DNA from 3 places in the Ralstonia flaminis genome. Region 1 is predicted to be linked to each of the others. Evidence: predicted binding sites of a transcription regulator. Region 1 holds the regulator's gene; each other region holds the start of a gene.

Region 1 (8,192 bases):
TTTTTCTCTTCCTCCCCCGAAGATTGGGCACAACCTAAGGCGCTTTATTTGCAGAACCGTGAAACTGCACAGCTTGCACGGTGAAATCGATAAGCAAACGCTTGCGCTCAGATAGGTGTCGCCAAAGCAAAACACCCCGCCTGAAGCGGGGTGTTGCGTGGTTGCGGGTTGCGCTACTCAGTGCGCTGCAGCGGCTCCGCTCATCACCTCGTGCGAGCCACGGATGCCGTTGAACCAGGCGTTGAGCACCACCGCCACCAGCGTCCCCAGGACGATGCCGCTGTGGGTGATCGGGTGCGTCCATTCCGGGAAATGGTGGAAGAAGGTCGGCGCCAGCGTCGGCACCATGCCAAAGCCCACCGACACAGCGATGATCAGCAGGTTGTGGCGCTGGTTCTGGAAATCCACCATGCCAAGCATGCGGATACCGGCCGCAGCCACCATGCCGAACATCACCAGCCCCGCGCCACCCAGCACGTACTGCGGCACCGATGCCACCACGTACGACAGCTTCGGAAACAACCCCAGCACGATCAGCAGCACACCACCCGCCGCCGCCACATAGCGCGAACGCACGCCCGTGATCGACACCAGCCCGATGTTCTGCGAGAACGACGTATGCGGAAACGTGTTGAACACGCCGGCCACTACGGTTGCCAGACCGTCAGCGCGCAGGCCATTGGTCAGCTCATTGCGCGAGATAGGCTTGCCCACCACGTGCGACAGCGCGAGGAACATGCCGGTCGACTCCACCAGCGTGATCACGATCACGATGCACATCGAAATGATGGCCGACAGCTCAAACTTGGGCATGCCGAAGTGGAACGGCGTCACCAGCGTCATCAGCGGCGCGACGCTCGCATCGGCCAACGACACCTTGCCGAAAGCGGCGGCCACCAGCGTGCCCGTCACGATGCCCAGCAGCACGGCGATGTTGCACAGCAGCGCGTTACCGAACTTGGTCAGCAGCAGGATCGTCACCAGCACCAGCGCGGCGATCGCAAGGCCGAACGGATCGCCAAAGGCTGGGTTCGGCACCATGTGGCGCACGCCGTCCACCACCTGCGGAATCATCTGCTGGCCACCGGCGGCCCAGTTGATACCCACGCTCAGCAGCGAAAAGCCGATCAGCATGATGACTGTGCCCGTCACCACGCGCGGGAACAGGCCCAGCAGCCGGCCCATCAGCGGTGCAATGGCAATGCCGAACACACCCGAAACAATGGATGCCCCGAAGATGCCGGGCAGGCCCATGCCGGGCTCCACGCCGATGGCGATCATCGGTGCCACGGCGGCAAAGGTCACACCCATCATCACCGGCAGCCGGATCCCGAAGATCAGGAAGCCGAGCGACTGGATGAGCGTGCCGACACCAGCCGCAAACAGATCGCAATTGACGAGATACGAGAGATCGCTCTTCGACAGGCCGAGCGCATTGCCAACAATCAGCGGCACCGCAATCGCACCGGCATACATCACCAGCAGGTGCTGCAGGCCGAGCGCGAACAGACGCGGCAGCGGCAGGCGTTCGTTGACAGGATCGACGCAGATCGAGGGCGAGGGCGAGGAAAGGCCTGAGGATTGGCGCATGTCTTGTCTCCTGGGGCCACCCCCGTGTACGTGCCGGAGGCGTGCCTGGTGTGCATCGGGCAGACCGGGCGCAGGCGCCGTCTGCCGACATTTGTGCGGCGTGATGTCGCACATTTGCCGGCATCTTGGAGCGCGCCTCAGTTTATGTCAACAATTCACACCGTCTTTTGTGTACATATTTTGCGTTCTGAAATGCGTATGCGCTTCAAACATCGCCACGCCCTGGTAGGTCACGCCAGAGTCGAACCGCTGGCGGTACAGGATGACGCATCGCAGCATGCCGTTTTCGGCCACCACGGGCGTGAGATCATAGGTGCCGCTTCCGAATGGGCTGCCGCCGTGGCAGGTGGTGCCAATGTCGGGCTGGTAGTGCCGGATCAGCAGCGTCGCGCGCTGCCCGTCGGCTTGCACCTCCAGGCTGCCGAGCAGGCGCAGTGTGCCGTCCTGCCAGACCATATCCAGCGTGCCGCTCACGCAGCCTACGGGGCCGGATCCACCAACCACGGTGGGCGTCGTGAACACGCCACGGCATCCGCGCACCGTCTGCTGGCGCAATGTCAGGTCGGCCTGATCGATCACAGCGTAGTGGTAGTCCCCCGCGTCGCCGCCAACGTCCTTGGTCAGCGCGCCGACACGCACCTTGCCGCGCGTCCAGCGCCCGTGCGTGTAGCCGCGGTGGGCATAGAGATCGGCCAGCTCAGCGGTGTCGCCCATCAACCGATAGCCATTGATGCCAACGATGGCGCCCGAAGGTGTTTGCGCCAGCCATGCGGCGCTGCCGCTGACCTGTCGCGCCCCGTTGCCCAGCATGAAGCGGGGTGGCGCGCTACGGTAAACAGGCGAGCATTCAGCGGAAAACGTGGCAAACCGGGCATCTGCCAGCAGAACGGTCTGCCTGCAACCCGCCGGTTCCTGACAACCTGTCAAATAATGAGTGGTCCCCTTTTTTTATGCGCTTCGGGCACGTCCGTAACGTCGGTTTGCCCGGCCAAGTGATGAGATGAATCCATTGTGGTCCTTGAGGAAGGTTTGACTGCCGCGACTCCATAGCGGAATGTGCTGTGCAGCGCGCCTCGGCGAGGCGGTTTCAGCCTAGGCAGCGTCTCACCCAATGTTCAAGAAACAACACAACTTGATATTCCTTGATATTCAAGCGGGTTCCCTCAACTGCGGGACTCGTCCATCCCCAGCGATGCTATGAAGAACCCTCACTATGATCCGGCCAAGCCTCACCACACGCCGGACGGCTTCCGCAACCGCTACCCCCATCCGCACCCCGGCGGCGACTTCTGGAAATGGCAACGCGAGCGCCGCAAGTCAGGGCTCCCCAAGCCGCCCACGCTGGACCTCTCCTGCATTGCCCCCAACCTGACCGCGGTGCACCAGCCGCCCGACGTGCCGCAGCTCACCTGGATCGGCCACGAGACGCTGCTGCTCCAGATTGACGGGCTGAACGTGCTGACCGATCCGGTGTTCTCCGAGCGTGCCTCGCCGCTGCCGTTTGCCGGCCCGCGCCGGCACCAACCGCCGGGCCTCTCGCTCAAGCAGTTGCCGCATATCGACCTGGTGCTGATCTCGCACAACCACTACGACCATCTGGATAAAGCCAGCGTGCGGGCGCTGATGCGCCAGCCCGGCGGCGCGCCGATGTTTTTCGTGCCGCTGGGCATCGACCACTGGTTCGCGCGCAACGTGCGGGGCACGCGCCTCAGCGGTGACAACCCCAACGTACGCGCCTTCGACTGGGACGATGAGGCCAACTTCGGCCCCTTCACCGCGCACTTCTGCTCCGTGCAGCATTGGTCCGCACGCGGCCTGTACGACCGCAACCAGACGCTGTGGGGCAGTTGGGCATTGCTGCATCCGCGCCTGCGTTTCTGGTTCTCGGGCGATCTGGGGTATTCGCAGGACACACGCGACATTGGCGCGCGGTTCGGCCACTTTGATGTGGCAGCGATTGCCGTGGGCGCCTACGAGCCGCGTTGGTTCATGAAGGCACAGCACATCGACCCGACCGAGGCGGTGCAGGTCATGCAAGACATCGGCGCGCGGCAGGCGGTGGGCATCCATTGGGGCACGTTCGCACTGACGGACGAACCGCTGGACCAGCCCATCGCCGATCTGGCTGCTGCATTGAAGGTGGCCGACGTTCCCGCAGAACGCTTCGCTCTCTTCAAGCACGGTGAGACACGCGTATGGGATGCAGCGGCCCAACGCCTTGTCACCGCATTGCCCAAAGAAAAAGCGCGGCCGCGAGATGACTCGCTGGCCGCGCAGTCATTGTCTGGCAGGTAACGCTAGGGACTGAGAGCCGCTAAGCCGGCATCAGGTCGGTGTCGGCAGCCATGCACGGTCACGCAGACGGGCGCGGATGCGTGCAATCGCCTGGCTGTGGATCTGGCACACGCGCGACTCCGACACCCCCATCACAGCGCCGATCTCACGCAGGTTCAGGTCCTGCTCGTAGTAGAGGCTCATCATCAGCTTCTCACGCTCGGGCAAGCCTTCGATGGCGGCCACCACCGATTCGCGCAGATCGTGGTCCAGCAACTGGTCCAGCGGCGTGGAGTCGTTCTCTGCGGCGCGGTTCTCGATGAAGGCGTCGGCGTCTTCGCGGTCGAAATCTTCGTAGTACAGGAGCTGGCTGCCTTGTAGGTCGACCAGTTGCTTCTGGTAGTCGGCCAGCGACATGTTCAGCGCGGCGGCAATCTCGGTTTCGGTGGGCGCGCGGCCTTTCTGCTGCTGCAGCTTCTGGATCGCCTGCTCGATCGTGCGGGCATTGCGGCGCAGCCCACGCGGCAGCCAGTCGGAGCCACGCAGCTCGTCCAGGATCGCGCCGCGAATCCGCTGGGCAGCGTAGAACTCGAACTGCACGCCCTGCGTTTCTTCATAGCGCGACAGCGCATCGAGCAAGCCCATCATGCCGGCCTGGATCAGATCGTCGAGTTCGACGCTGGCCGGCAGCTTCACCATCATCTGGTTGGCAATGCGGCGTACCAGCGGTGCATACGTCGCCATCTCGTCGGACTTGGTCTTGCGACCGGTTGCGGTGTACATATCCATGCCTGCCTTTGGCGCTTCGTTCATGGTGCGCCTCAATAAACCATCTCAGCCGCGTGCGCACAGGCGCGGGGCGTCGCTGGGGGTGCCGATATTGACGTTGCTTCTGCCGACGCATCTGCCGTTGCCTGAGTCGGTTCTTGCGCCGATACCATCACCCGCGACGCCGCCGTGCTACCGGCGACATCAGCGGCCTGGGCCTCGGCGCTGGCCCAGCTCAGCATCTCTTCGGCAAGCTGGCGGAAGGCCATGGCCGAGGGCGATGCGGGAAACGCGCTCGCCACGGGCTTGCCGAGCGAGAGCGCCAGTTCTACATGCCGGTCTTCCGGCAGATAACCTGCAAAGTCGATACGGGTGTTCAGGTACTGCCCCACCGTGTTGGCCAGGTTGCCGAACACGCGCACAGCGGAGTCGACCGAATGCGCGCCGCAGACCACCGTGCGGATACCCGCGCCGCCCTGCAGCCCTGCGGTCTTCTTGAGCAGCGTGTACGCGCTCTTGATACCTTCCGGGCCATCGGAGAAAACCAGCAGTACGTCGTCGCAGGCTTCGGCCACCGTGCCCAGCGCGCGGGTGCCAAAATGCCCCGCCACCAGCGTCACGTCGGCACTGCTGTCGTGCTGCTCGAGCATGCCGGCCACGGCCAGCATGGTCTGCGCGCTCACCACAGCGGCGTCGCGGCCCATGGCGGACAGTGCAATGCGCAGGTTGTCGACAAAGTCGTCGATCTGCTCCTCTGCACCGATCACCAGCACACGGCGGCTTGCCACCTGGCCGAGCATGCGGCGCAGCCCGGCGGCCTGGTCCTTGGCGAATGGGGTCGTCATGGTCCCCTCTTTGTTCTTTATGCGAAATCGAAAGCGGCCAGGCCCGGTTCGCGGCTGCGTGCGGCGCCTTGCGCCACCAGCAGCGATTCATCCGAATCCAGCGCGAACGACGATTGCTCGGCACTTGCACGGAAGCTGCGATGGATCAGCAGCTTCTTGTTCGGTACTGCAATGTCCTCCGGCACGCGCTGGCCGTACGACACGTAGTGCAGCGGCAGGCGGCGGCGGATCATCACGTCCATCGCGTGGCCCACCGATGCGGCCTCGTCGATCTTGGTCAGGATGCAGCCGGCCAGGTTGGCATCGCGGTAGGCGCTCACCACCTCATCGAGCGTCTTGCCGTTGCTTGCGGCGTTCAGCAGCAGCAGGCGCTTGATCGACGGGCCCACGGCATGCAGCATTGCCATCTGCTCGGACACCGCGCGATCACGCTGGCTCATACCAATGGTGTCGATCAGCACCACGTGCTTTTCGCGCAGATCGTTGAGCGCCAGGCTCAGGTCTTGCGCGTCTTTCACGGCATGCACCGAGACGCCAAGGATCTTGCCGTAGATGCGCAGTTGTTCGTGGCCACCGATCCGGTAGCTGTCAGTCGACAGCAGTGCCACGCGCGAAGCGCCGTGGCGCAGTACGAAGCGCGCAGCCAGCTTGGCGGTGGTGGTGGTCTTGCCCACGCCGGTCGGGCCCATCAGGGCAAACACGCCGCCCTGGTCGAGCAGGCTGTTTTCATCCGACACGGTGGTCAGGTTCTTTTCAATGGCACGCTGCACGAAGTCCAGCGCACCTTCATACGTGTCGTGCTGCGGCATGTTCTCCAGCACGTAGCGCGTGAGCTGCGCCGAGAAGCCCGCGTTCAGCATGGTCTGGAACAGACGCGTGCGCACCGGATCGCCCAGCTTCACACCCAGCGAGGCCAGGCTCGACATTGCGTCGGTCAGCGTGCTCTTGAGCGTTTCGATCTCACCCACCATGCGGCGGGTCATGGCATCGGTTTCAGCCTTGATGTCGGCCTTGATGGTCGAACGCTGCAGGCTCACGTCGTCGCGCTCGGCGTCAGGTTTGGGCATCGAATCCTCCATGCGGACGAAGATGTCGGCCGGCTTGGCGGTCTCAACCTGCGGTTGCGGGCGGGCAATCTGCTGCTCGGCGCGCACTGCACGCGCCTGGGCTTCCACACGCTCGGCAAACGAGCGCAGCGTCGTCGGCTGGTCTGCCTGCGCACTTGCCCGGGCGGCCGGGCGCATCATCTGTTCGACAGGCTCGTCTTCCGGCACGACGGTGCGGCGGGCGATGAACTGGGCCGTGCTGGCCAGCGTCTGCGCAGCATCTTCATTGGCGCGATCCAGCGAGAGGCCTGCCAGCATGCGGGTGGAGGCGACCAGCGGATCCACACCCAGCAGCGTTTCCGATTCGCCGAGCACAACATCATCATCCACGCGTGCTTGCAGCTTGCGGCCGGCAACCGGTGCGGCAGGGGCCTCTTCCTGTGCCGGCGCGTGGGCAACGGCGACACGGCGCGCTGCGGCAAAGCGATTGCGCAGACGGGCCAGCGCATTGGGTGCGGGCGATGCTTCAGCCCCCGCCTCGGCTTGCACCGGTGCCTGCGGCTCTGCGGGTGCCTGAGCGGCGGCCTCGGCCACTGGTGCGGGCTCTGGAATCGGAGCCGGCATGCTCGGGCGGCGTTGTGCGGCCCTCGGCGCGGTCGAGTGGGTATCGACCAGCGCATCCAGGTGGGTATCGGAAGCGGCGATGACTTCGATGCCGCCCGGCACGGCGCGGTTCGAGAGGATCAGCGCGTCGTCGCCCAACTGGTCGCGCACTTTACGCAACACGTCGCGCGACGTCAGTCCGGTGAATCGATGCATTTTCATGCGCGGCCTCCAAGCATGGCGACAACCTTAATCGTTCGGTGATCTGGAATTTCAGCGTGTGACAGCACGCGCAGGCTGGGTGCGGCGCGCTTGAACAAGCGGGCCAGCATCGGGCGCAGCGCGGGCGGCACGAGCAGGACGCCCGTCTGGCCCATCTGTTCGTATTGGCGCGAAGAATCCGCGGCGGCCTGCATGAGCGAGTCGGCCAGTTGCGGTTCGATCGGGCCGGCGTTTCCGCCAACAATGCTTTGCAGCAAGATGTTCTCCAGATTCGGGTCGAGCGTGACGACCTGCATTTCGTTCTTGGTCGGAAACAGATGCTGTGCGATTGCCCGACCCAGCGCGATCCGCACAGCGGCGGTGAGTTCGGCGGGGTCTTGCGTCTTGCCTCCGTGCTCCGCCAGCGTCTCGACGATGGTGCGGATATCGCGGATGTGCAGGCCTTCGTCCAGCAGGTTCTGCAGCACCTTCTGCACGGTCGCGACGGGCAACAGCTTGGGCACAACGTCTTCGACCAGCTTCGGTGCTTCCTTGGCCAAATGATCGAGCAACTGCTGCACTTCCAAACGGCCGAGAAGCTCGGTGCTATGGGTGTAAATCAACTGATTGACGTGCGTGGCGATGACCGTGCTGCAATCGACCACCGTATAGCCCTCGGCTTGCGCGCGATCGCGCACATCGGCGGTGATCCACATGGCCGGCAGACCGAAGGTCGGGTCGACGGTGGGGGTGCCCGGCAGTTGCGTGCCCAACCGCCCACCATGCCCCTCCTGACCGCCTGGGTTGATGGCCAGGAACTTGCCCTGCTGCACCTCGCCGCTGCCGATCTCCACGCCCTTGAGCG
Region 2 (8,192 bases), on a different contig from region 1:
AGCGTATCGCTCAGTGCAAGCAGGCGGCCGAGGTCTGCCCGGAATCGGGCATAACGATCGGGAGGGAACTGCGCAGCATAGTCGCGCCCAACCGCGTCGATAAACGCCAGGCCGGCTACATCTGCCGGGTAGGCGCGCGCGTGCATGCCGACCAACAGGCCGCCCATCGAGTGACCTGCCAGCAGCCAGGGAGGCGCTTCGCCCGCAGCAAGCAGGGCACGCCGCAAATCGTCAACCGCCAGCATGCCGAGGCGCGGTGCAGGTGCCGCATCCGACCAGCCATAGCCGGCACGGTCATAACTGCAGACACGCCCGCCGGCTGCCAGGCCGTCCTGAACCCAGGCCCAATCCTGTGACCAGCCTGCCATGCCGGCTTCGAGCACCAGCGTTGGTGCCCCCTGGCCGGTGCAGTACAGATGCAGATGCCGGTCACCGATCTGCACGCGTTGGCCTGGGGCCGTGTGCGCGGCGGCGGCCTCCTGCTGGTACTGCCAGGCGCAGCCGCCTGCGGCAAGCGCGATCAGGCTGCCGAGCGTGGCAGCGGCGATGCGCAGGCTGGTTGACCACCGGCGCGCGGGCGTGGAGGAGGCGTCAAGGGAGAGGGTCATCGGGACAGGCGGATCAGGTTGGTTGATGTAATGCGACCAACCACATGCCTGAGGCCAGCCGCATCTTCGCTTGCCGCGCCACGGCGACACGACACCCTGATGACGGATTGGCCGTGGCGAATGTGACATCAACCGACCTGATGTGCACGGCGATACCCCGCTAGACCGGCCTCAGTCTGTCGCAGTCATGGCTGATACCCATCGTTCAGCGTTTTCAGGAATGCCACCACGTCGCGGATCTCTTGGTCGTTCAGCGCAGGTTGGTCTCCGGCACGGCGGTTGAACGGCGGGTTCACATCGTCGATGTTGCCGCGCAGGGCGGGCGGCAGATCGTCATAGGCGATGGTCTTGCCGCCGGCATCGCGGCTGTACCACTTCGCGGGCTTCAGGTCGCGCTCCACATAGAAGCGCACCGCATCTTCCAGGCTGTGCATCCGACCGTTGTGGAACCACGCGCCGCGCTTGGCGGTATTGCGCAGGCTTGGTGTCTTGAACATGCCGCAGTACGCCGTCTGGTGTGCCTGATCCTGCCGCTTCGGGCCGCACAGGCCAAGGTCGTAGTAGAGCGGATCAGCATTGACGCCAATCTCCGGGTTGCGCGGCACGGCGAGCACGGCGGACTGATAGTCGGTCAGCAGGGGATGCGAGCCGTCGGCGCCCTTGGCGATCAGGTGGCACGACGCGCAGTTGCCCTTGTCGGGGCTGGCGAAGAGTTGGAGACCGCGCTGCTCGGCGGGGCTCAGTGCTGCCTTGCCGTCCAGGTACGCATCGAACTTGCTGTCGTAGCGGTGGAAGCTTGAGTCGTCCAGCTCAAAGCGTTCCAGCGCGCGCATGGCGTGGTCAAACGCTTGATCCGGGTTGTCGAACGCGCTTGTGCCGAACGCCGCGCGGAAAGCCTCGGCATAGGGCGCGCGTTTGAGTTTTTCCACCACGGCTGCGCGGCTCTCGTTGGCCATTTCGTCCGGATCGAGCATCGGCCCAGCAGCCTGATCGCGCAGCGAGTTGAAACGGCCATCCCACATTAGGCCGCCGGTGGGCGGGCTATCGGTTTCGGTCAATCGCTCGGTCAGGCTGGCCGCCTGCACCTTGTGCCAGATCGGCGTCTGATTGAGCGTGTAGGTCAGATTGGGCGTGGCACGCTTGCCCTGGCGGTCCAGATTCGGCCCGCCAAGCTGCACCGCCAATGCATTGGGCGGCCCGTATCCGTGGGCGGGGTCGTGGCAGCTTGCGCAAGATTGCCGGCCCGAGGCCGACAGCGATGGATCGAAGAACATCGCTTTGCCCAGTTGCGCCAGCGTGGCGGCATCCGGCATGCGGACGGTCTGCGCGATATTGGCGGAGGGGGCGTCTTTCTGTTGGCAACCAGCCAGCAAGGCCAGGAGCAGGGCGCCAGCCACCATGCCGAGGCGCCTTAAAGGTGCAGTGAAAGCAGTCATGGAAACGACAAACCGCCAGGGCGCGAACCCGGGCGGCCACATCTGCCTAGCGGCAAAGCCGCAGCAGATCAAAGGTTAGTTAAGGTTGGTGAACACATCGCTGCCCATCGACTGCAGGCCTTCCTGGCTTGCATAGCCAAGGTAGCCGCCCACCTGAAAGATGTCTTCCAGCGTCTTGAGCAATGCGTAGTGGTTGTATTGCGTGGTCGATACCGTGCCCGGCTTGATGAACGGCGAGAGCAGCACCGCGCCCGTGCGGTCACCACCGTGGCTCTGCGTCACCAGGTTGATGTTGTACGGGTAGTGCGACACCGATGCCGGGAAGCTCTGCGTGATCGGGAACGTCACGTTCGGGCCCGGTTGCTGGTTGCAGCAGGTCTGGCCGGTGAAGGTCATGGTGAGCGTTGGCGGCGTGGTGGTCGTATCCATCGCCTGCGAGGCATAGGCGCTCTCATCAAAGTTGATGATGAGCAGGCCGTCTTGCTGATACGCCGGCGACGCCATGATCAGCGGCACCCACTTCTGCAGGAACGCATCGGCCGACACCAGCCCGCCCGGCGCACCCGTCACGCACGGCGAATCGTGGCCGTCGTTGCACAGGTTGGGCGTGATGAAAGTGAAGTTGGCGGTGGTGTTGATCGACTGCAGATCCGCCGCCAGGCCGTTCAGGTTGACCACGTTGGTTGCGCAGTCCGGCGAGTCGATGATCGAGTGGAAGTACGCAAACGGGTTGTGGCGCGTGGCGTACTGGTCAGCCGGCGTGCCGCCAGCTGTCGCGGCCTGTGCAGACTGGGTCTTGTCCTGCGTGTTCAGCGTCGGGTGACCGCAGGTGGCAGACTCACGCGTGGGGTCGTTGCCCATGTCTTCCATGTAGCCCTTCCAGGTCAGGCCCACGGCCTTGAGCTGGTCCGGCAGCGTCTTGATGGAAGCAGGGTACACGCAGCCCGTGCCGATAGCCTGGCCGTGGTCAGCCATGCCGGAGAGGGCAAAGTCTTTGTAGACCTGGCAGTCCATCTGCGTATCGGGCGTGACGGCCTGGCCGCTCAACATGGCGACGTAGTTTCCCAGGCTCACGTGCGTGGTGCCGTAGTACTGCTGCAGGTGCGCGCCCTGGCTCACCAGCGTTTGCGAGAGGTAAGGCGCCTTGGAGTTGGCGGCAAACGTGGTCGCGTAGTTCTGGTTTTCCAGCGTGATCACAAACACGTGCTTGATCGACTGGATGGTCTTGGGGGCAGGCGCCGCCGGGGTAGGCGCGGGAGCGGCGGCAGTGGTGCTGGTGTTGCCACCATCGCCGGTACCGCAGGCCGCGACGAGGAGTGCGGTGGCAACGGCCGCGCATGAGGCCGCCAGCCAGCCCGCTCGGGGAAGCTTGAACATCGACATTGTCCTTATCTTGTGGGTATGGCGCGCCGGCGCTTTGGCTCGGTCCACCGGTGCGCGCAAGATATAAACAAACTTGTATGTTTGTTTTGTGACAAAAATGCCGTGTGCTGCCCGCAATAAGCGGTATCACGGGCGGACTTATTTACAATTGCGTCCATGGCCACCCAAGCAGAACGCACCACCGCCACACGGCAGGCACTCATCGACGCCGCCACCCAATTGCTGATCGAGCAGGGCTACGCAGCCTTCGGCGAGGCACGGGTGTGTGAGCTCGCCGGCATCAGCCGGGGCTCATTGCGACATCAGTTTCCAGAGGGGAGGTACGACTTGCTGCCGGCGATGGTGGCATCGCTGCTGGAGCGGGAAGTGGCGCAACTGGCGGCGCTGGGGCCGCTATCGGCCAGTGTGCGGATGCACCTGATGTTGCACATGCTGGTGCAGCGGCGCCAACGGCATACGTCGCTGGCCATTCTGGAAGTGTGGATGGCGTCGCGCGGTGACGAACGGTTGGCCCAGGCAGTCGGGCCCCTGCTGGCGACCGTGCCTGAGCGACTGTTTGGGCAAGACCCGAATGGCCCGCCGCAACCTGAGTTGCTGGCGCTGCGCCTGTTCCTGCACGGCGCAACGCTGCACAGCTTTGCCGCCGACTACAACCGGGACGAACTGGCCGACGCTGTGCAATGGCTGCTCGCCCAGCTCACGCCGCCGCCGGAGCTGAAAGTGGTGCTGGCCCGCATCGGTCATGCGGGCACCACGCAACGGACTACTTAGTCGGTGCGTCAGCCGCCCGTACGCTGCTTCTGCAGCATCGCCAATTGCTGCGTCAGGTAAGTGCTGGTGTTCGTCATGCCGGCAACGACTTTCGATAGCGCGTTGAACTGCGCGTAGTAGAGCGCCTGCTTGGCGTCCAACTGGCGCTGCATCTGCGTCATCTGCTTGGACAGCGAAGTGAGCGAGCTGTTGATGGCATCGGTGGCGTTCTGCACCATGCCTTTGTCGGCCAGCAGATTGGTCGATACGGTGTGCAACTGCGCGGCGTATCCACGCTGAACTGTCACGCTGCCGCGATCCCCCAGCGCGCCGCCCATCACCTGCACGACCAGGCCATCGGCTGCGGAGCCGTTGGCGCCGTACAGGTTCTGCCCGGAGCCGGTGGCTGCCACGCCATTGATGGTGCCCTGCACGTCGCGCCCGGCCGTGGCGGCGGGGCTGCCACCCAGCAACGACGCCGCGCCATTGCCAGACACCGACACCGTCGACATCGAACCGTATTGCCGGTCAGTGAAGGTCAGCACGCCGTTGGCATCGGCCGTGATCGCGACATCCACCTTGGCCTTTTGCAGATCGGGGGATGCATTGATCTGGCTCTGCACCTGGGCGGCCAGACTCTGCGGCGTGTAGCTGCCGGCCGGCACCTTGATGTTGGTGGTGATACCACTGAGCGTGACAGACAGGCTGTCGTTCACCCCGCTCTGGATCGTCGTGTTGGCCGGTGCCGAGCCCTGAAGCGAGCCCTGTGTGGCCAGTTGCGTAACGTTGATGGCGTAGTTGCCGGCCTGCGTGGTCTTGGAAAAGGCCGAGACCTTGAGCATTGAATCCGTGGCCGTACCGGTGCCGGCAAACAGGGCTGCCACCTGGGCGGGCGATTTCTTGAGGGCGGCCGTGAGTTTGCTGTCGTCGATCGACAGCGTGCCCTCCTTGTCCATCGTCACGCCAATGCTGCCCAGCGATTGAAACGCGCCATTGCCAATCCCTTGGCCCAGCACGTCCGTCACCTGATTGATGAGCGCCTTGGTGCTGACGTCTCCGGCCAGCGGACCATTGTTGGCAGCGTTGGCGGTATCGAACTTGGTCAGCGAATTGAGCTGGATGCGCAGTGCGTTGTAAGCCTTGACGAAATTGAGCACCGACTGGCTGGCCTGTCCTGCATCGTTGCCGACCGTCACGGTCGTGTTGCCAGTCTTGGATAGCGTAAACGACGTGCCATCCACCACATCCGTGAGCGTGTTGGTGGGGCTTTGCACGTCAATGCCGTTGACGTTGGCCAAGGCGTTCTGGCCCGTGGCCACTTCGGTCATGTTTTGCGTGCCGGCCGGGTCGTGGGCCAGCAGCGACTGCAGTGTCGAATCCCCCGACACCGAGATCTTCATCTCCGAATTGGCGCCTCCGGCAGTGGAGGTCAGCACCAGACGGTACGGGTTGCCGCTGCCGTCATTGATGATGCTTGCCGACACGCCCAGGTTGGCCGAGTTGATGGCGTCTCGGATGCCCGATAGCGTGTTGTTGGAGGCGTCGATCTTGATGGAGCCGCCGGCCAGGTTGCCGTTTTGCGCAAACGTGGCGCCGGTGTACTTGCCGTTGGCGAAGGTGCCGCCCGACACCGTGCCGAACGAGAACGAGATCGTGGTGGGCGTCCCGCTGCCGATGGGTGTCTTATTGGACGCCTGGCCCTGCGCGCTCAGCACCTGCGCTTGCGCAAGCTGCGTCACCTTGATGTTGTAGGTGCCCGACGGTGCTGTGCTACCCACGTTGACGCTCAGAATCGACGTGTCGTGCCCGCTGGCCTTCATGCCGCTGAAGGTATCGGCAGTGGTCAGGTTGGCCATCGCTGTCTGGAAGGTCGACAGCGCGCTTTTGAGCGAACCTACCGCAGAAAGCTGTGTCTGGAAGACCTTCTGCTGGTTCTGGTGAACCGTCATCCCCTTGCCTTCAGCCTGCATCAGCTTGGTGACCAGGTTGTTGACGTCGATGTTCGTGCCGATGCCCGGGATGGAGATCGGTGGGATATAGGTGCTGGTCGTCGCCATGAGTGAGAACGCGCGCGCGCAAACGGTTGTTTCTTCACAATGTGACGGCCGAAAAGCGCACTTCTTTAGAGCAGACCCTGTCTAGGCAGGGTTTTTTGGGCGGGTTTCATCAGGAAACCGAAAGAAATCAGAAGGAGCGCCGGCCGGAGCGAGGTCAGATTGTTCCAAACAAGGCCCGGGGCCGATCTCGCAGCGTTTGCGCAAGAACTTTCAGTGCCCTGACCAGTTGCTCACGGGAGGCCGCGCACGCCAGATTGATACGCACGCCGTGCTCCGTCGTGGCTCGATCCACGGCAAAAGCCGACGCGGGCATGGTGTTGACCCCGCGCGCCTGCGCATTGGCAGCAAAATCGTCGGAGCGCCAAGGCTCAGGCACCCGCAACCACACAAACATGCAGGCGGGATCGCTATTGAGCAGGTCTTTGGGCAGCAGTTCCTGCGCCAGTTGCTGCCGCACCGCCAACTCGGTGCGCTGTGCGTCCAGAATCGCCTGCGCAGTACCGTCCTCAATCCAGCGCGTGGCGATCAGCATGGAAAGCGGTGCCGGCATCCAGGCCGTGGTGCGCACGGCCTCGGCGGCCAACGCGGCGCCGTTTGGCGGCGTCAGCACGTAACCCACTCGCAGACCCGGCGCCAGCACCTTCGAAGTGGAGGTGACATGGAACGTGAGTTCAGGGCACAGGCTGGCGATGGTCGGCAGGCGCGAGCGCAACAACGGGCCGTAAACATCGTCTTCGATGATCGGCACGTGATGGCGCCGTGCGATTTCAACCAACGCGAGGCGTCGCGCCAGACTCATCGTGACGACGGTGGGGTTCTGCAGGTTCGGGACCGTGAAGATCGCCTTGACGCGCGAGCGCTGGCAAGCCTCTTCGAGCGGCCCGGGCAGCAGTCCTTCCTCATCGCTGGGAATGCCGATGATTTCAAACTGGAACACGGGCGCCAGCGCCTTGAGCCCGTAGTAGGTGAGCTGATCCGACAGGATCACGCCGTCGTGGCCCATCAGACTGCTGAGCACAGCGTAAAGGCCATGCTGCGCACCACTGGTCACCACGATATTGTCAACCGAGGGCGTAAAACCAGTGGTCGCCATCCATTGCGCACCGGCTGCGCGTGCCCAGTCCGGGCCTTGCGGTGGCTGATACTCCTGCGTCTGCGCAAAGCGTGAGTCACGCGTGATGGTGCCCATGGCCTGCGCCAGTCGGGCAACGAATTCACCCGTGGCGGGGCGATTGACAGTCAGGTCGATGGGCCCGACAGAGGTGTCCTGCGCCGCGCCAGGAAGAAGAGGCGCGAGACCTGCGGCCACCTTAGGCATGGCGCCGCCGGTCACAATCGAGCCGCGGCGCTTGCTGGCCACGATCAGCCCGCGCGCCTGCAACTCCTTATATGCGCGCGACACCGTCGACACGTTGATACCAAGCTCATTGGCCAGATCACGCTGCGGCGGCAGACGGCTGCCAGTCGGGTAGAAACCGCTACGGATTTTCTCTTCCAAGCCTCGTGACACTTCGAGATAGGGCGCACTTCGTCCCGACGGTCCTTTTGTCTGGATGTCTAGTGGATCGTTTGTGTGGCTAATGCCGGTTTCCATGCGTCTCAAATCTCCGTACAAACCTGCCGCGGCAGTCCATGCTGCGCCCATAAGCGCGGGCGTGGAAGCGATGATAAGCCATCGCGGTCTGCCCAGCCACATGTTGTGCAGTGGCAGGGGCCGCACAATCGTCTCCTCAGTGAAAATACCTACGTCCACACAAACTCAATATGATTGATGACAAATATTTTTTGTGTGAACATTATTCGCACGCCGGCCCACCGGCAAGTCGATCAAGAAGGAGACAGTTGTGCCCAGACCACCCCTTGCATCCCCCCTGCCTCAGGGCCGCGCCACCCCCTCGCACCAGAACCTCGGCAAAGCCCTGCGCCAACGTCACGTGACCATGATTTCGTTGGGCGGC
Region 3 (8,192 bases), on a different contig from region 1:
GGCTTGCACACCCACCTGAGTGACGAGGTTGTTCCACGACGTGCCAATCGAGTTGGTGCCACCGTCAAGCAGCGTGGCGTTGCGCAGCTTGGCCAGCGCGCTGGCATTGCCGCCGTCGGTGCTGTTGGCGGTGTTGGCCGAAACGGCAAACGTGTCGCCGTTGGCCGGGGTGCCCGAGAGCGTGAGTTGCACACCATTGAACGAATACGTCGCGCCCTGCGTGTACGGCGCCGTACCGCCGCTGTACGTCGTGCTGGTACCGTTGACGTTGACCGTCACGCTGCCCGGGAAGCCCGAGAGCGAACCGCCCACGGCCGAGCTGTACGTCAGGTTGATCGGCGAGGTGAGCGGCGAGCCGGCGTACGTGCTATCCACGCCGATGGACGACACCGTGGCGTTGCCCGTGTTGTTGCTGCCCTGGTTGAGCACCACGGGCGTGGCTGCGGCCACAGCGTGGTAGTCGGTGGTCAGCGTCTGCATGGTGGATGCAGCGTTGGCCGTCGGGCGCACCAGGAACGAATCCCCGCTGTTCATGGTGCCCGACAGGTTCATCGTGACGCCATCAATGGTGGTCGGCCAGCTCGTCACCGTCACGGAGGCAGAGCCGTCCGGGTAGTGCGAGACGGTGTAGGCACCGCCCTGATACTTGATCTGGTAATCGTAACCCTGGCCCGCGTTGGCATTGGTGATGCTGGCCGTGACCGTGGCGTTGCCGGTGTTACTGCTGCTGGCCGCAACGCCGGGGCCTGCCACCGAAAAAAGGGCTTGCCCCATGTTGCCGTTGGCGTCCATGCCCAGTTGGTTTTGCGCATTGACGTCTGCCGACACGGCCGCAGCCAGCTTACCCAGTTGGTTCTGCGCCGGGATAAGCGTGTTCTCGCGGAAACTCATCAGGCCGCCCAGCGCACCGCCGCCCAGTTGGTTATCGCCAATGGTGACGGTACCGGCCGGGCTCTTGTAGCCCACCGACAGCTGCGTTGGGTCGTACTGCGAAGGCACGGCGGCCAACTGGTAGCTCTGGTTGCCCTGCACCAGTGCCTGACCGTTGCCCACATAGATGTTGTACTGGCCGTCACTGGTCTGCACCACACTGGCCTTGATCGACTGATTAAGCGTCTGCACGAGCTGATCGCGCTGGTCACGCAGGTCGTTCGCGGGTTGGCCAGTGGAGGCCTCGGCCTTGGAGATCTGGTCGTTGAGCGAGGCAAGCTGCTGTGCAACGCTGTTCACAGAACTGATCTGCGTCTGCACCTGCGTGTTGACCTGCGCAGACAGCGAACTCAACTGACCGGCCATCGAGTTGAAACGGCTCTGCAGGCCGGAAGCGGCATTCAGAAACACTTGGCGCGCTGTGGTGCTCGACGGGTTGGACGTCAGACCGTCTGCCCCGTTGAAAAAGCTGGTCAGCGCCGAGCTCAGCCCGCTGTTGCTGTCCGACATGTACTGGCTCAGGCCAGAGACCAGGTTGTTGAGCTGGTCGGCGGCGCTCGTTGCGGCCTGGCCGCTCTGCACCTGCGCAGTCAGATACTGATCGTAGATGCGCTTGACGGTCGTCACATTGACACCCTGGCCCAGATAGCCGACACCGGCATTCAGCGGGATGTTCTCCGTCTGCACGGCTTCCTGGCGCGAATAGCCGGGCGTGCTGGCATTGGCAATGTTGTTGCCGGTCACCTGCAGGTTGATATCTGCAACCCGCAGGCCACTCGCGCCAATATTCAAGAGGGAGCTGCTCATAATTGTCTCGGTGCAGGCGGCACAACGCCGCCAGGATGGACCCTAAAAACAACATCGGCCGGCTCAGAACAAACTTGAGCCGGCCGATGCTATCGATTCTAATTTTTAATAGCGAACGTCAAACAATCTGCTTGAGCACCGCCATGATCTTGTTGGCATAGTTCGGGTCTGTGGCGTAGCCGGCACGCTGCAGGCCCTTGGCGAACGACGCCGCGTCGTTACCGTTGCCGGCCGCCACGACATTGCTGTAGCGCGGGTTGTTGGCCAGCAGGTTGGCGTAGTCCTTGAACGCCTCGGCGTACGAACCGTAGGCCCGGAACTTCTCCTGGACCTTGTGGGCAACGCCGCCCACGTATTCGGTGGTGGTCACTGTGGCGGTCTTGCCCGTCCACGAGCCGCCAGCCTTGATGCCGAACAGGTTGTGGGTGTTGGTGCCGTCCTTGTCCTTGATTTCGCGGCGGCCCCAGCCGGACTCCAGCGCGGCGTGGCCAATCATGAAGTTGGCCGGAATGCCGGTTTCCTGCGCGGCCTGCGACGCGTGGCCGATCAGCTTGTTGTAGAAGCTGGCCATGCGCTCGCCCCGCGGCTCAGAAGCCACGGTCGACAGATCCACATCAGGCGGTGCATTGGTCGACTGCCCAGCGTCGGACTGCTTGCGCAGGGCCGCCAGGGCACGCTGCACGCGCTCTTCCAAACCCGGGCGCGGCACAGTGCTGATGCCCGAGCCGTCGTCTTCCGTGCCGGGCGCAACTGCCGCGGCCATGCTATTGAGCGACGCACGGGCGATGGCCTTGGCGGCATCGCCCGTGGAACCTGCGGCACCAGGCAAGGCGGTATTCGTAGCGGTGGTGTTGGACAGCGCGGTATTGACCGGGCCACCGGCATCCGGGTTGACACGATTGGCCTGGCGCAGCATCTGCTTGAGCAGCTGATCCGCCACGCCCACCCCACGCGATGCCATCGTCTGCGAGAGCTGCTGGTCGAGCATCGACGTATACATCTTGGTCGACGATGAATCGAACGGCCCATTCTGCGGCGATGCATCACGCATCTGCTTGAGCATCATATTCACGAAGATCGCGTCGAACTGCTTGGCGACGGTCTTGGCTGCGCCGGTCGGGTCGGTACGCGCGGCCTGCTTGAGCGACTCGAATCCTGTGGAGTCGAGCGCCAGCCGGCTGGTGAGGTCGGTCGGGTTCATGGTGCGTCTTCCTTACCTTGCCCGGGCATCAGATGATTTCCAGCTCGGCGCGCAGGGCGTTGGCCGCCTTCATCGCCTGCAGGATCGAGATCAGGTCTTGCGGGTTGGCGCCGATCGCGTTGATGGCCTTGACCACATCCGCCAGGTTGGTGCCGCCCTTCACGTTGATGAGACTGCCGCCCTGCTGCTTGACCTCAATGTTCGAGCGCGCCGCCGCCACCGTCTGGCCTTGCGAGAACGGTGCCGGCTGGCTCACCACCGGCTCGGTGCTGATGGTGACCGACAAGTTGCCGTGCGCCACCGCACAGGGCTCAAGCTTGACGAGCTGGTTCATCACCACCGAACCCGTGCGGGCGTTGACGACCACACGTGCAGCGGCCAATGCCGGTGTCACCTCAATGTTCTGCAGCTTGGCGACAAACCCGACGCGGTCCGACGCCAGTGCCGGTGCGCGCACGTTGATCGTGCGGCCATCCGCGGCCTGGGCGGTATCCGCCCCAAATTGCTTGTTGATGGCGTTGACGATGTTCTGCACCGTACCGAAGTCAGTGGTGCCGGTATCGAGCTGGACGCTGCCGGCCTCACCCACCGTGGCCTGCACGGCACGCTCCACCGTCGCCCCGTTGGCAATGCGGCCAGCGCCGAGCTGGTTGATCTGGACCTTGCTGCCGTTGGCCGATGCACCCGCGCCGCCAATCACCACGTTGCCCTGCGCCAGAGCGTAGAGCTGGCCGTCCACGCCCTTGAGCGGCGTGAGCAGCAGCGTGCCGCCGCGCAGGCTCTTGGCATTGCCGATGGAGGAGACCGTCACGTCAATCATCTGGCCCGGCCGCACAAAGGCAGGCAGCGAGGCCGTCACCACCACCGCAGCGGTGTTCTTGAGCTGGATGCTGGCGCCGGCCGGCACGTTGATGCCGAACTGCGTGAGCATGTTGTTGAAGCTCTGGATCGTAAACGGTGTCTGCGTGGTCTGGTCACCACTGCCGTCCAGGCCGACGACCAAGCCATAGCCGATCAGCGCGTTCTCGCGCACGCCGGCAATGGTGGTCAGATCCTTGATGCGGTCGGCGTGTGCCGTAGTGGGAACAAGCGTGCAAATTGCGCTCAGTGCCACCAGGGCCGCGCCGATGATGCGATGCAAAGTCATGGCCACTTCCTTAGAACGGTGACACTGTCAGGAAGAAGCGCGACAGCCAGCCCATCTGCTGGGCTTCAGCCACGTAGCCTGTGCCGCGGTATTCCATGCGTGCATCCGCCACCTGGGTGGACAGCACGGTGTTCTGGTTATTGACGGTGGTCGGATTGACCACGCCCGAGAACTTGATCGACTCGGTGCCTTGCCCCACCGCCATCTGCTTCTCGCCGCTCACGACAAGGTTGCCGTTGCCGAGCACTTCCACCACCGTCACGGTAATGGTGGCGGTGAAATTGTTCTGCGCACCATTGGCGCCCTTGCTGTCGAACTTGTTGGCATCGCTGGCCGACACGCCCAGCAACGACAGCACGCCCGGGTTCATGCCGGCAAAGGTGGGCACCGACGTCGTCTTGCTGCCGCTGCGGTCTACGCTGCCGGAAGTCTGCTTGCTGGCCGCCGTGTTCTCGGTAATCACGATGGTGATGGTGTCACCCACCATGTGTGCGCGGCGGTCTTCGAACATGCCGCGAAAGCCGCCGCTGCCCGAAGCAACCTCTTGGTAGATCGCCCCGTTCTGACGCGGTGCCATGACGGGCATGGGCGGGCGCGCCGTGGTCGGACCTTGCACGATCGGGGCCGGTGGCGGCAGGAAACCACACGCCGTAACGAGCAGCGCCGCTGTGCCAAGCACGGCCAGTTGAACGATTCGCACAGCGCGGCCGCCGTGCTGAACCTTTTGGAGCGAGTAGACCGGGGGGGTTTGCATCGCACTACATCCTTAAAAACTGCGCTGTTCAGCGTAGGAACGTGATCAAAACGAAGCGCAGCGGTTCTGGTGGTTTGGCGGCGCTGCAGACAGTACAAGTCATACGGCAAGGCGCCGCCAAACCACCAGAATCGTTTTGATCGCGTCACTTAGAGCTGCGACAGCTTCTCCAGCATCTGGTCGGACGTCTGAACCGACTTGCTGTTGATCTCATACGCACGCTGCGTCTGGATCATGTTGACCATCTCTTCCACCACGTTCACGTTGGACGTTTCCACGTAGTTCTGGTTGAGCGCACCCGTGCCGTTGGCGCCCGGCGCAGCCAGGTTGGCCGTGCCGGAGGCCTCGGTTTCAGCGTAGAGGTTCTCACCCATGCTGCGCAGGCCGGCCGGGTTGATGAAGTTGGCCAGTTGGAACGTCCCCACCTGCGTGTTGTTGACCGTGCCCGGCGTGGTGACGGTCACGATACCGTCCTTGCCGATGGTGAGGCTGGTGGCATTCTGCGGAATGGTGACGGCCGGCTGGACCGGATAGCCGCTGGAGGTCACCAGTTGTCCTTGCGCGTTGATCTGGAAGCTGCCGTCACGCGTGTAAGCCAGCGTGCCGTCGGGCATCTGCACCTGGAAGAACCCGTTGCCGTTGATCGCCACATCGGTCGAGTTGCCGGTCTGCTGCAGGTTGCCCTGCGTGTGCAGACGCTCGGTGGCGACAAGGCGCACACCGGTACCGATCTGCATGCCCGACGGCAACGTGGTCTGCTGCGACGATTGGGCTCCCGGCTCGCGCACGTTCTGGTAGAGCAAGTCTTCGAACACGGCACGCGAGGCCTTGAAACCCGTCGTGTTGGTGTTCGCCAGGTTGTTCGAGATGACATCCAGCTGCGATTGCTGGGCGTCCATCCCGGTTTTGGAAATCCACAGGGAGCGAATCATGTTCGAGTCCTTGGTTGTTTCTGTTCAGCCGCGCCGCTTACGCGTGGCGCAGCAGTTCGTTGGCCGACTGGGCATTCGTGTCGCTCGTCTGCAGTGACTTCATCTGCATCTCAAGCTGGCGCGAAATTTCAATCATGTTGACCAGCGAGTCGGTCAGGTTGACGTTGCTGCCTTCCAGCGCACCGGGCGTGATACGCACGTTTTCGTTCACGTCGGCATCCTGCCCGTCACGCTGGCGGAACAGGCCGTCAGTGCCACGACTCAGGTTGGAAGGATCAATGCTGACCAGCTTCAGGCGGCCCAGCGATACTGGCGGCGTAACGTTGTCCGCGCTGATGGCATTGACCGTGCCGTCCTTGGCAAACTGCACTGTCGTGTTGGGTGGCAGCGTAATGGGCCCGCCATCGCCCATCACCGGCTGGCCGGTCAGGGTCACGATGGTGCCGTCTGCGCTCAGCTGAAACGTGCCCGCACGGGTGTAGGCCTCGGTGCCATCCGCAGCTTGCACGGCAAAGTAGCCCTGCCCGTCGACCGCCACATCCAGGGCCCGGCCGGTGGTCTCGACCGGGCCTGGTGTCACATCCGTGCCAATGGCCGAGGCCATTACGAAACTGCGTGTGGGTGAGCCGTCGCCCTGTACGCCTACCGTATGGAACGCATCGATCTGCGCCTTGAAGCCGGTAGTGCTGGCGTTGGCGAGGTTGTTGGCGCTGGCAGCCTGTTGATCGAACAGGTGCTTCACGCCAGTCATCGACACGTAGATCGAGCGGTCCATGCGGGTTCCTTGGGTGAGCGTTCAGGGAATGACGATCCGGTGCTTACATGCTCACCAACGTCTGCAGGATGGTGTCCTGCGTCTTGATGGTTTGCGCGTTGGCCTGGTATGAGCGCTGGGCGATGATCATGTTCACCAGCTCCGCCGACAGATCCACGTTGGATTGCTCCACCGACGACGACTGCAGCAGGCCGAACGAACCCATGCCCGGCGTGCCCAGGTTGGGCGAGCCCGAGTTGGCCGTTTCCACCCACTGATTGCCGCCGATGTTCTGCAGGCCTTCCGGTGCCTTGAAGTTGGCCATGGCGATCTGGCCCAGCACGGCGGTACGGCCATTGGAATAGCTTGCCGTGATGGTGCCGTCGGTACCGACCGAGTAGCTGGCCAGACGGCCGGTGGCATAGCCGTCCTGCGTCACGCCGGGGGCGGTGTCGTTGTAGCCGCCGCCGTATTGCGTGGTGCCGGTGAAGTCCATGTTGGCGATGCTCATGCCCGCAAACGTGGCGGCAATCTTGCTGGGGTTCGTGGTCAGCTGGCCGGTGCTGTTGAAGCTGAGCGTGGCAATTGCGCCACCGCCGTTGGGCGCAGTCTGGGCAACGCCGTCCACCTGCGAATACACGCTCCACTGGCCGGGGCCGGTGTTCACGTAGTAGTTGGTCAGCATGTGGGGCGTACCCGTGCCGTCGTACACCTGTTCCGAAACGGAGTGGTTGAATGTCTGGGAGTTGGTGGCCGAGAACGGCGTGCTGGTCGGCGGCGTGGCGGCAGCGTCAAGGTTCACGCCAAACGCGGTGTTGGTGGTAGCCAGCGGCGCCAGGTCGTTGACCGGAATCTTCAGGTTGGTCAGCACCGCGGTGTTCACCTTGCCGGTGGCATCCACGCCGTAGCCGGTCAGGTTCTGGCCGGTAGCGGAGATGATGTAGCCGTTCTTGTCGGTCTGGAACTGGCCGTTACGCGTGTACGACACCTGACCGCTGCTTACATCCACCATGCGGTAGAAGCCCGTGCCGTTGATGGCGATGTCCAGCGGGTTGCCGGTGTTGGTCACATTGCCCTGCGTGAACGACTGCGACACCCTGGTCACGCTCACACCCTGGCCGACTTGGTTGTCGGTGGCGCCAACCAGCGAACGTGCATACACGTCGCCAAACTCGGCGGTCGATTTCTTGTAGCCGACCGTGTTGGCATTGGCCACGTTGCTGCCGATCACGTCGAGGTTTTGAGAGGCGGCATCGAGACCGCTCAGGCCTTGCTGGAATCCCATAGTGTTCTCCCGTAGAAGATAGAAAGCGCGGGTGTATCGACGACCCGTTACTGAATAGAAGCGACGTCAGACAGCTTGGCCGTCCCGCCGGATGCCAGCACCAGTTGCATCGTGCCGTTGTTGATGGTCACGCCAGCCACCTTGTCGGTGCCCAGCGCGTTTGCCGTGACAACCTTGCCGCCTTGCGTGGCCGCCACACCGATCGTGTAGTTGCCGTCTGCCAGCTGGTTGCCCTTGTCGTCCTTGCCGTTCCAGGTGTAGTTGCCGGAGCCGGCGGTCATCTGGCCCAGGTCGACAGTGCGCACAGCAACTCCAGCGGCGTTCTTGATGGTGACCACCACATCGTCGGCGCCGGTGGGCACCGAAACACCAAAGTTGGCAG

What was found. The regulator FliA, encoded in region 1, starts transcription of late flagellar genes. The targets are predictions, from matches to a motif close to CTAAAGTTTNNNNNNNNNNNGCCGNTA.
Region 2: a site for FliA is predicted at 6,277-6,303, ahead of fliD (flagellar filament capping protein FliD). Genes of this name have one in related genera too.
Region 3: a site for FliA is predicted at 1,790-1,816, ahead of flgK (flagellar hook-associated protein FlgK). Genes of this name have one in related genera too.

Annotation. Positions count from the first base shown of each region.
Region 1 covers NZ_CATZLL010000007.1:242,871-251,062, reverse strand. Annotated here, with positions in the region: gene R2N11_RS13460 (nucleobase:cation symporter-2 family protein) at 178-1,590, opposite strand; gene R2N11_RS13455 (hypothetical protein) at 1,738-2,400, opposite strand; gene R2N11_RS13450 (MBL fold metallo-hydrolase) at 2,788-3,885, shown strand; gene R2N11_RS13445 (RNA polymerase sigma factor FliA) at 3,916-4,677, opposite strand; gene R2N11_RS13440 (MinD/ParA family ATP-binding protein) at 4,686-5,477, opposite strand; gene flhF (flagellar biosynthesis GTPase FlhF) at 5,495-7,348, opposite strand; gene flhA (flagellar biosynthesis protein FlhA) at 7,345-8,192, opposite strand, start outside.
Region 2 covers NZ_CATZLL010000013.1:170,004-178,195, forward strand. Annotated here, with positions in the region: gene R2N11_RS19495 (alpha/beta fold hydrolase) at 1-608, opposite strand, end outside; gene R2N11_RS19500 (cytochrome-c peroxidase) at 794-2,044, opposite strand; gene R2N11_RS19505 (alkaline phosphatase family protein) at 2,120-3,427, opposite strand; gene R2N11_RS19510 (TetR/AcrR family transcriptional regulator) at 3,584-4,198, shown strand; gene fliD (flagellar filament capping protein FliD) at 4,207-6,234, opposite strand; gene R2N11_RS19520 (aminotransferase-like domain-containing protein) at 6,389-7,828, opposite strand; gene R2N11_RS19525 (amino acid permease) at 8,175-8,192, shown strand, end outside.
Region 3 covers NZ_CATZLL010000002.1:64,746-72,937, forward strand. Annotated here, with positions in the region: gene flgK (flagellar hook-associated protein FlgK) at 1-1,737, opposite strand, end outside; gene flgJ (flagellar assembly peptidoglycan hydrolase FlgJ) at 1,856-2,938, opposite strand; gene R2N11_RS02920 (flagellar basal body P-ring protein FlgI) at 2,967-4,085, opposite strand; gene R2N11_RS02925 (flagellar basal body L-ring protein FlgH) at 4,096-4,839, opposite strand; gene flgG (flagellar basal-body rod protein FlgG) at 4,989-5,771, opposite strand; gene flgF (flagellar basal-body rod protein FlgF) at 5,809-6,546, opposite strand; gene flgE (flagellar hook protein FlgE) at 6,590-7,810, opposite strand; gene R2N11_RS02945 (flagellar hook assembly protein FlgD) at 7,858-8,192, opposite strand, start outside.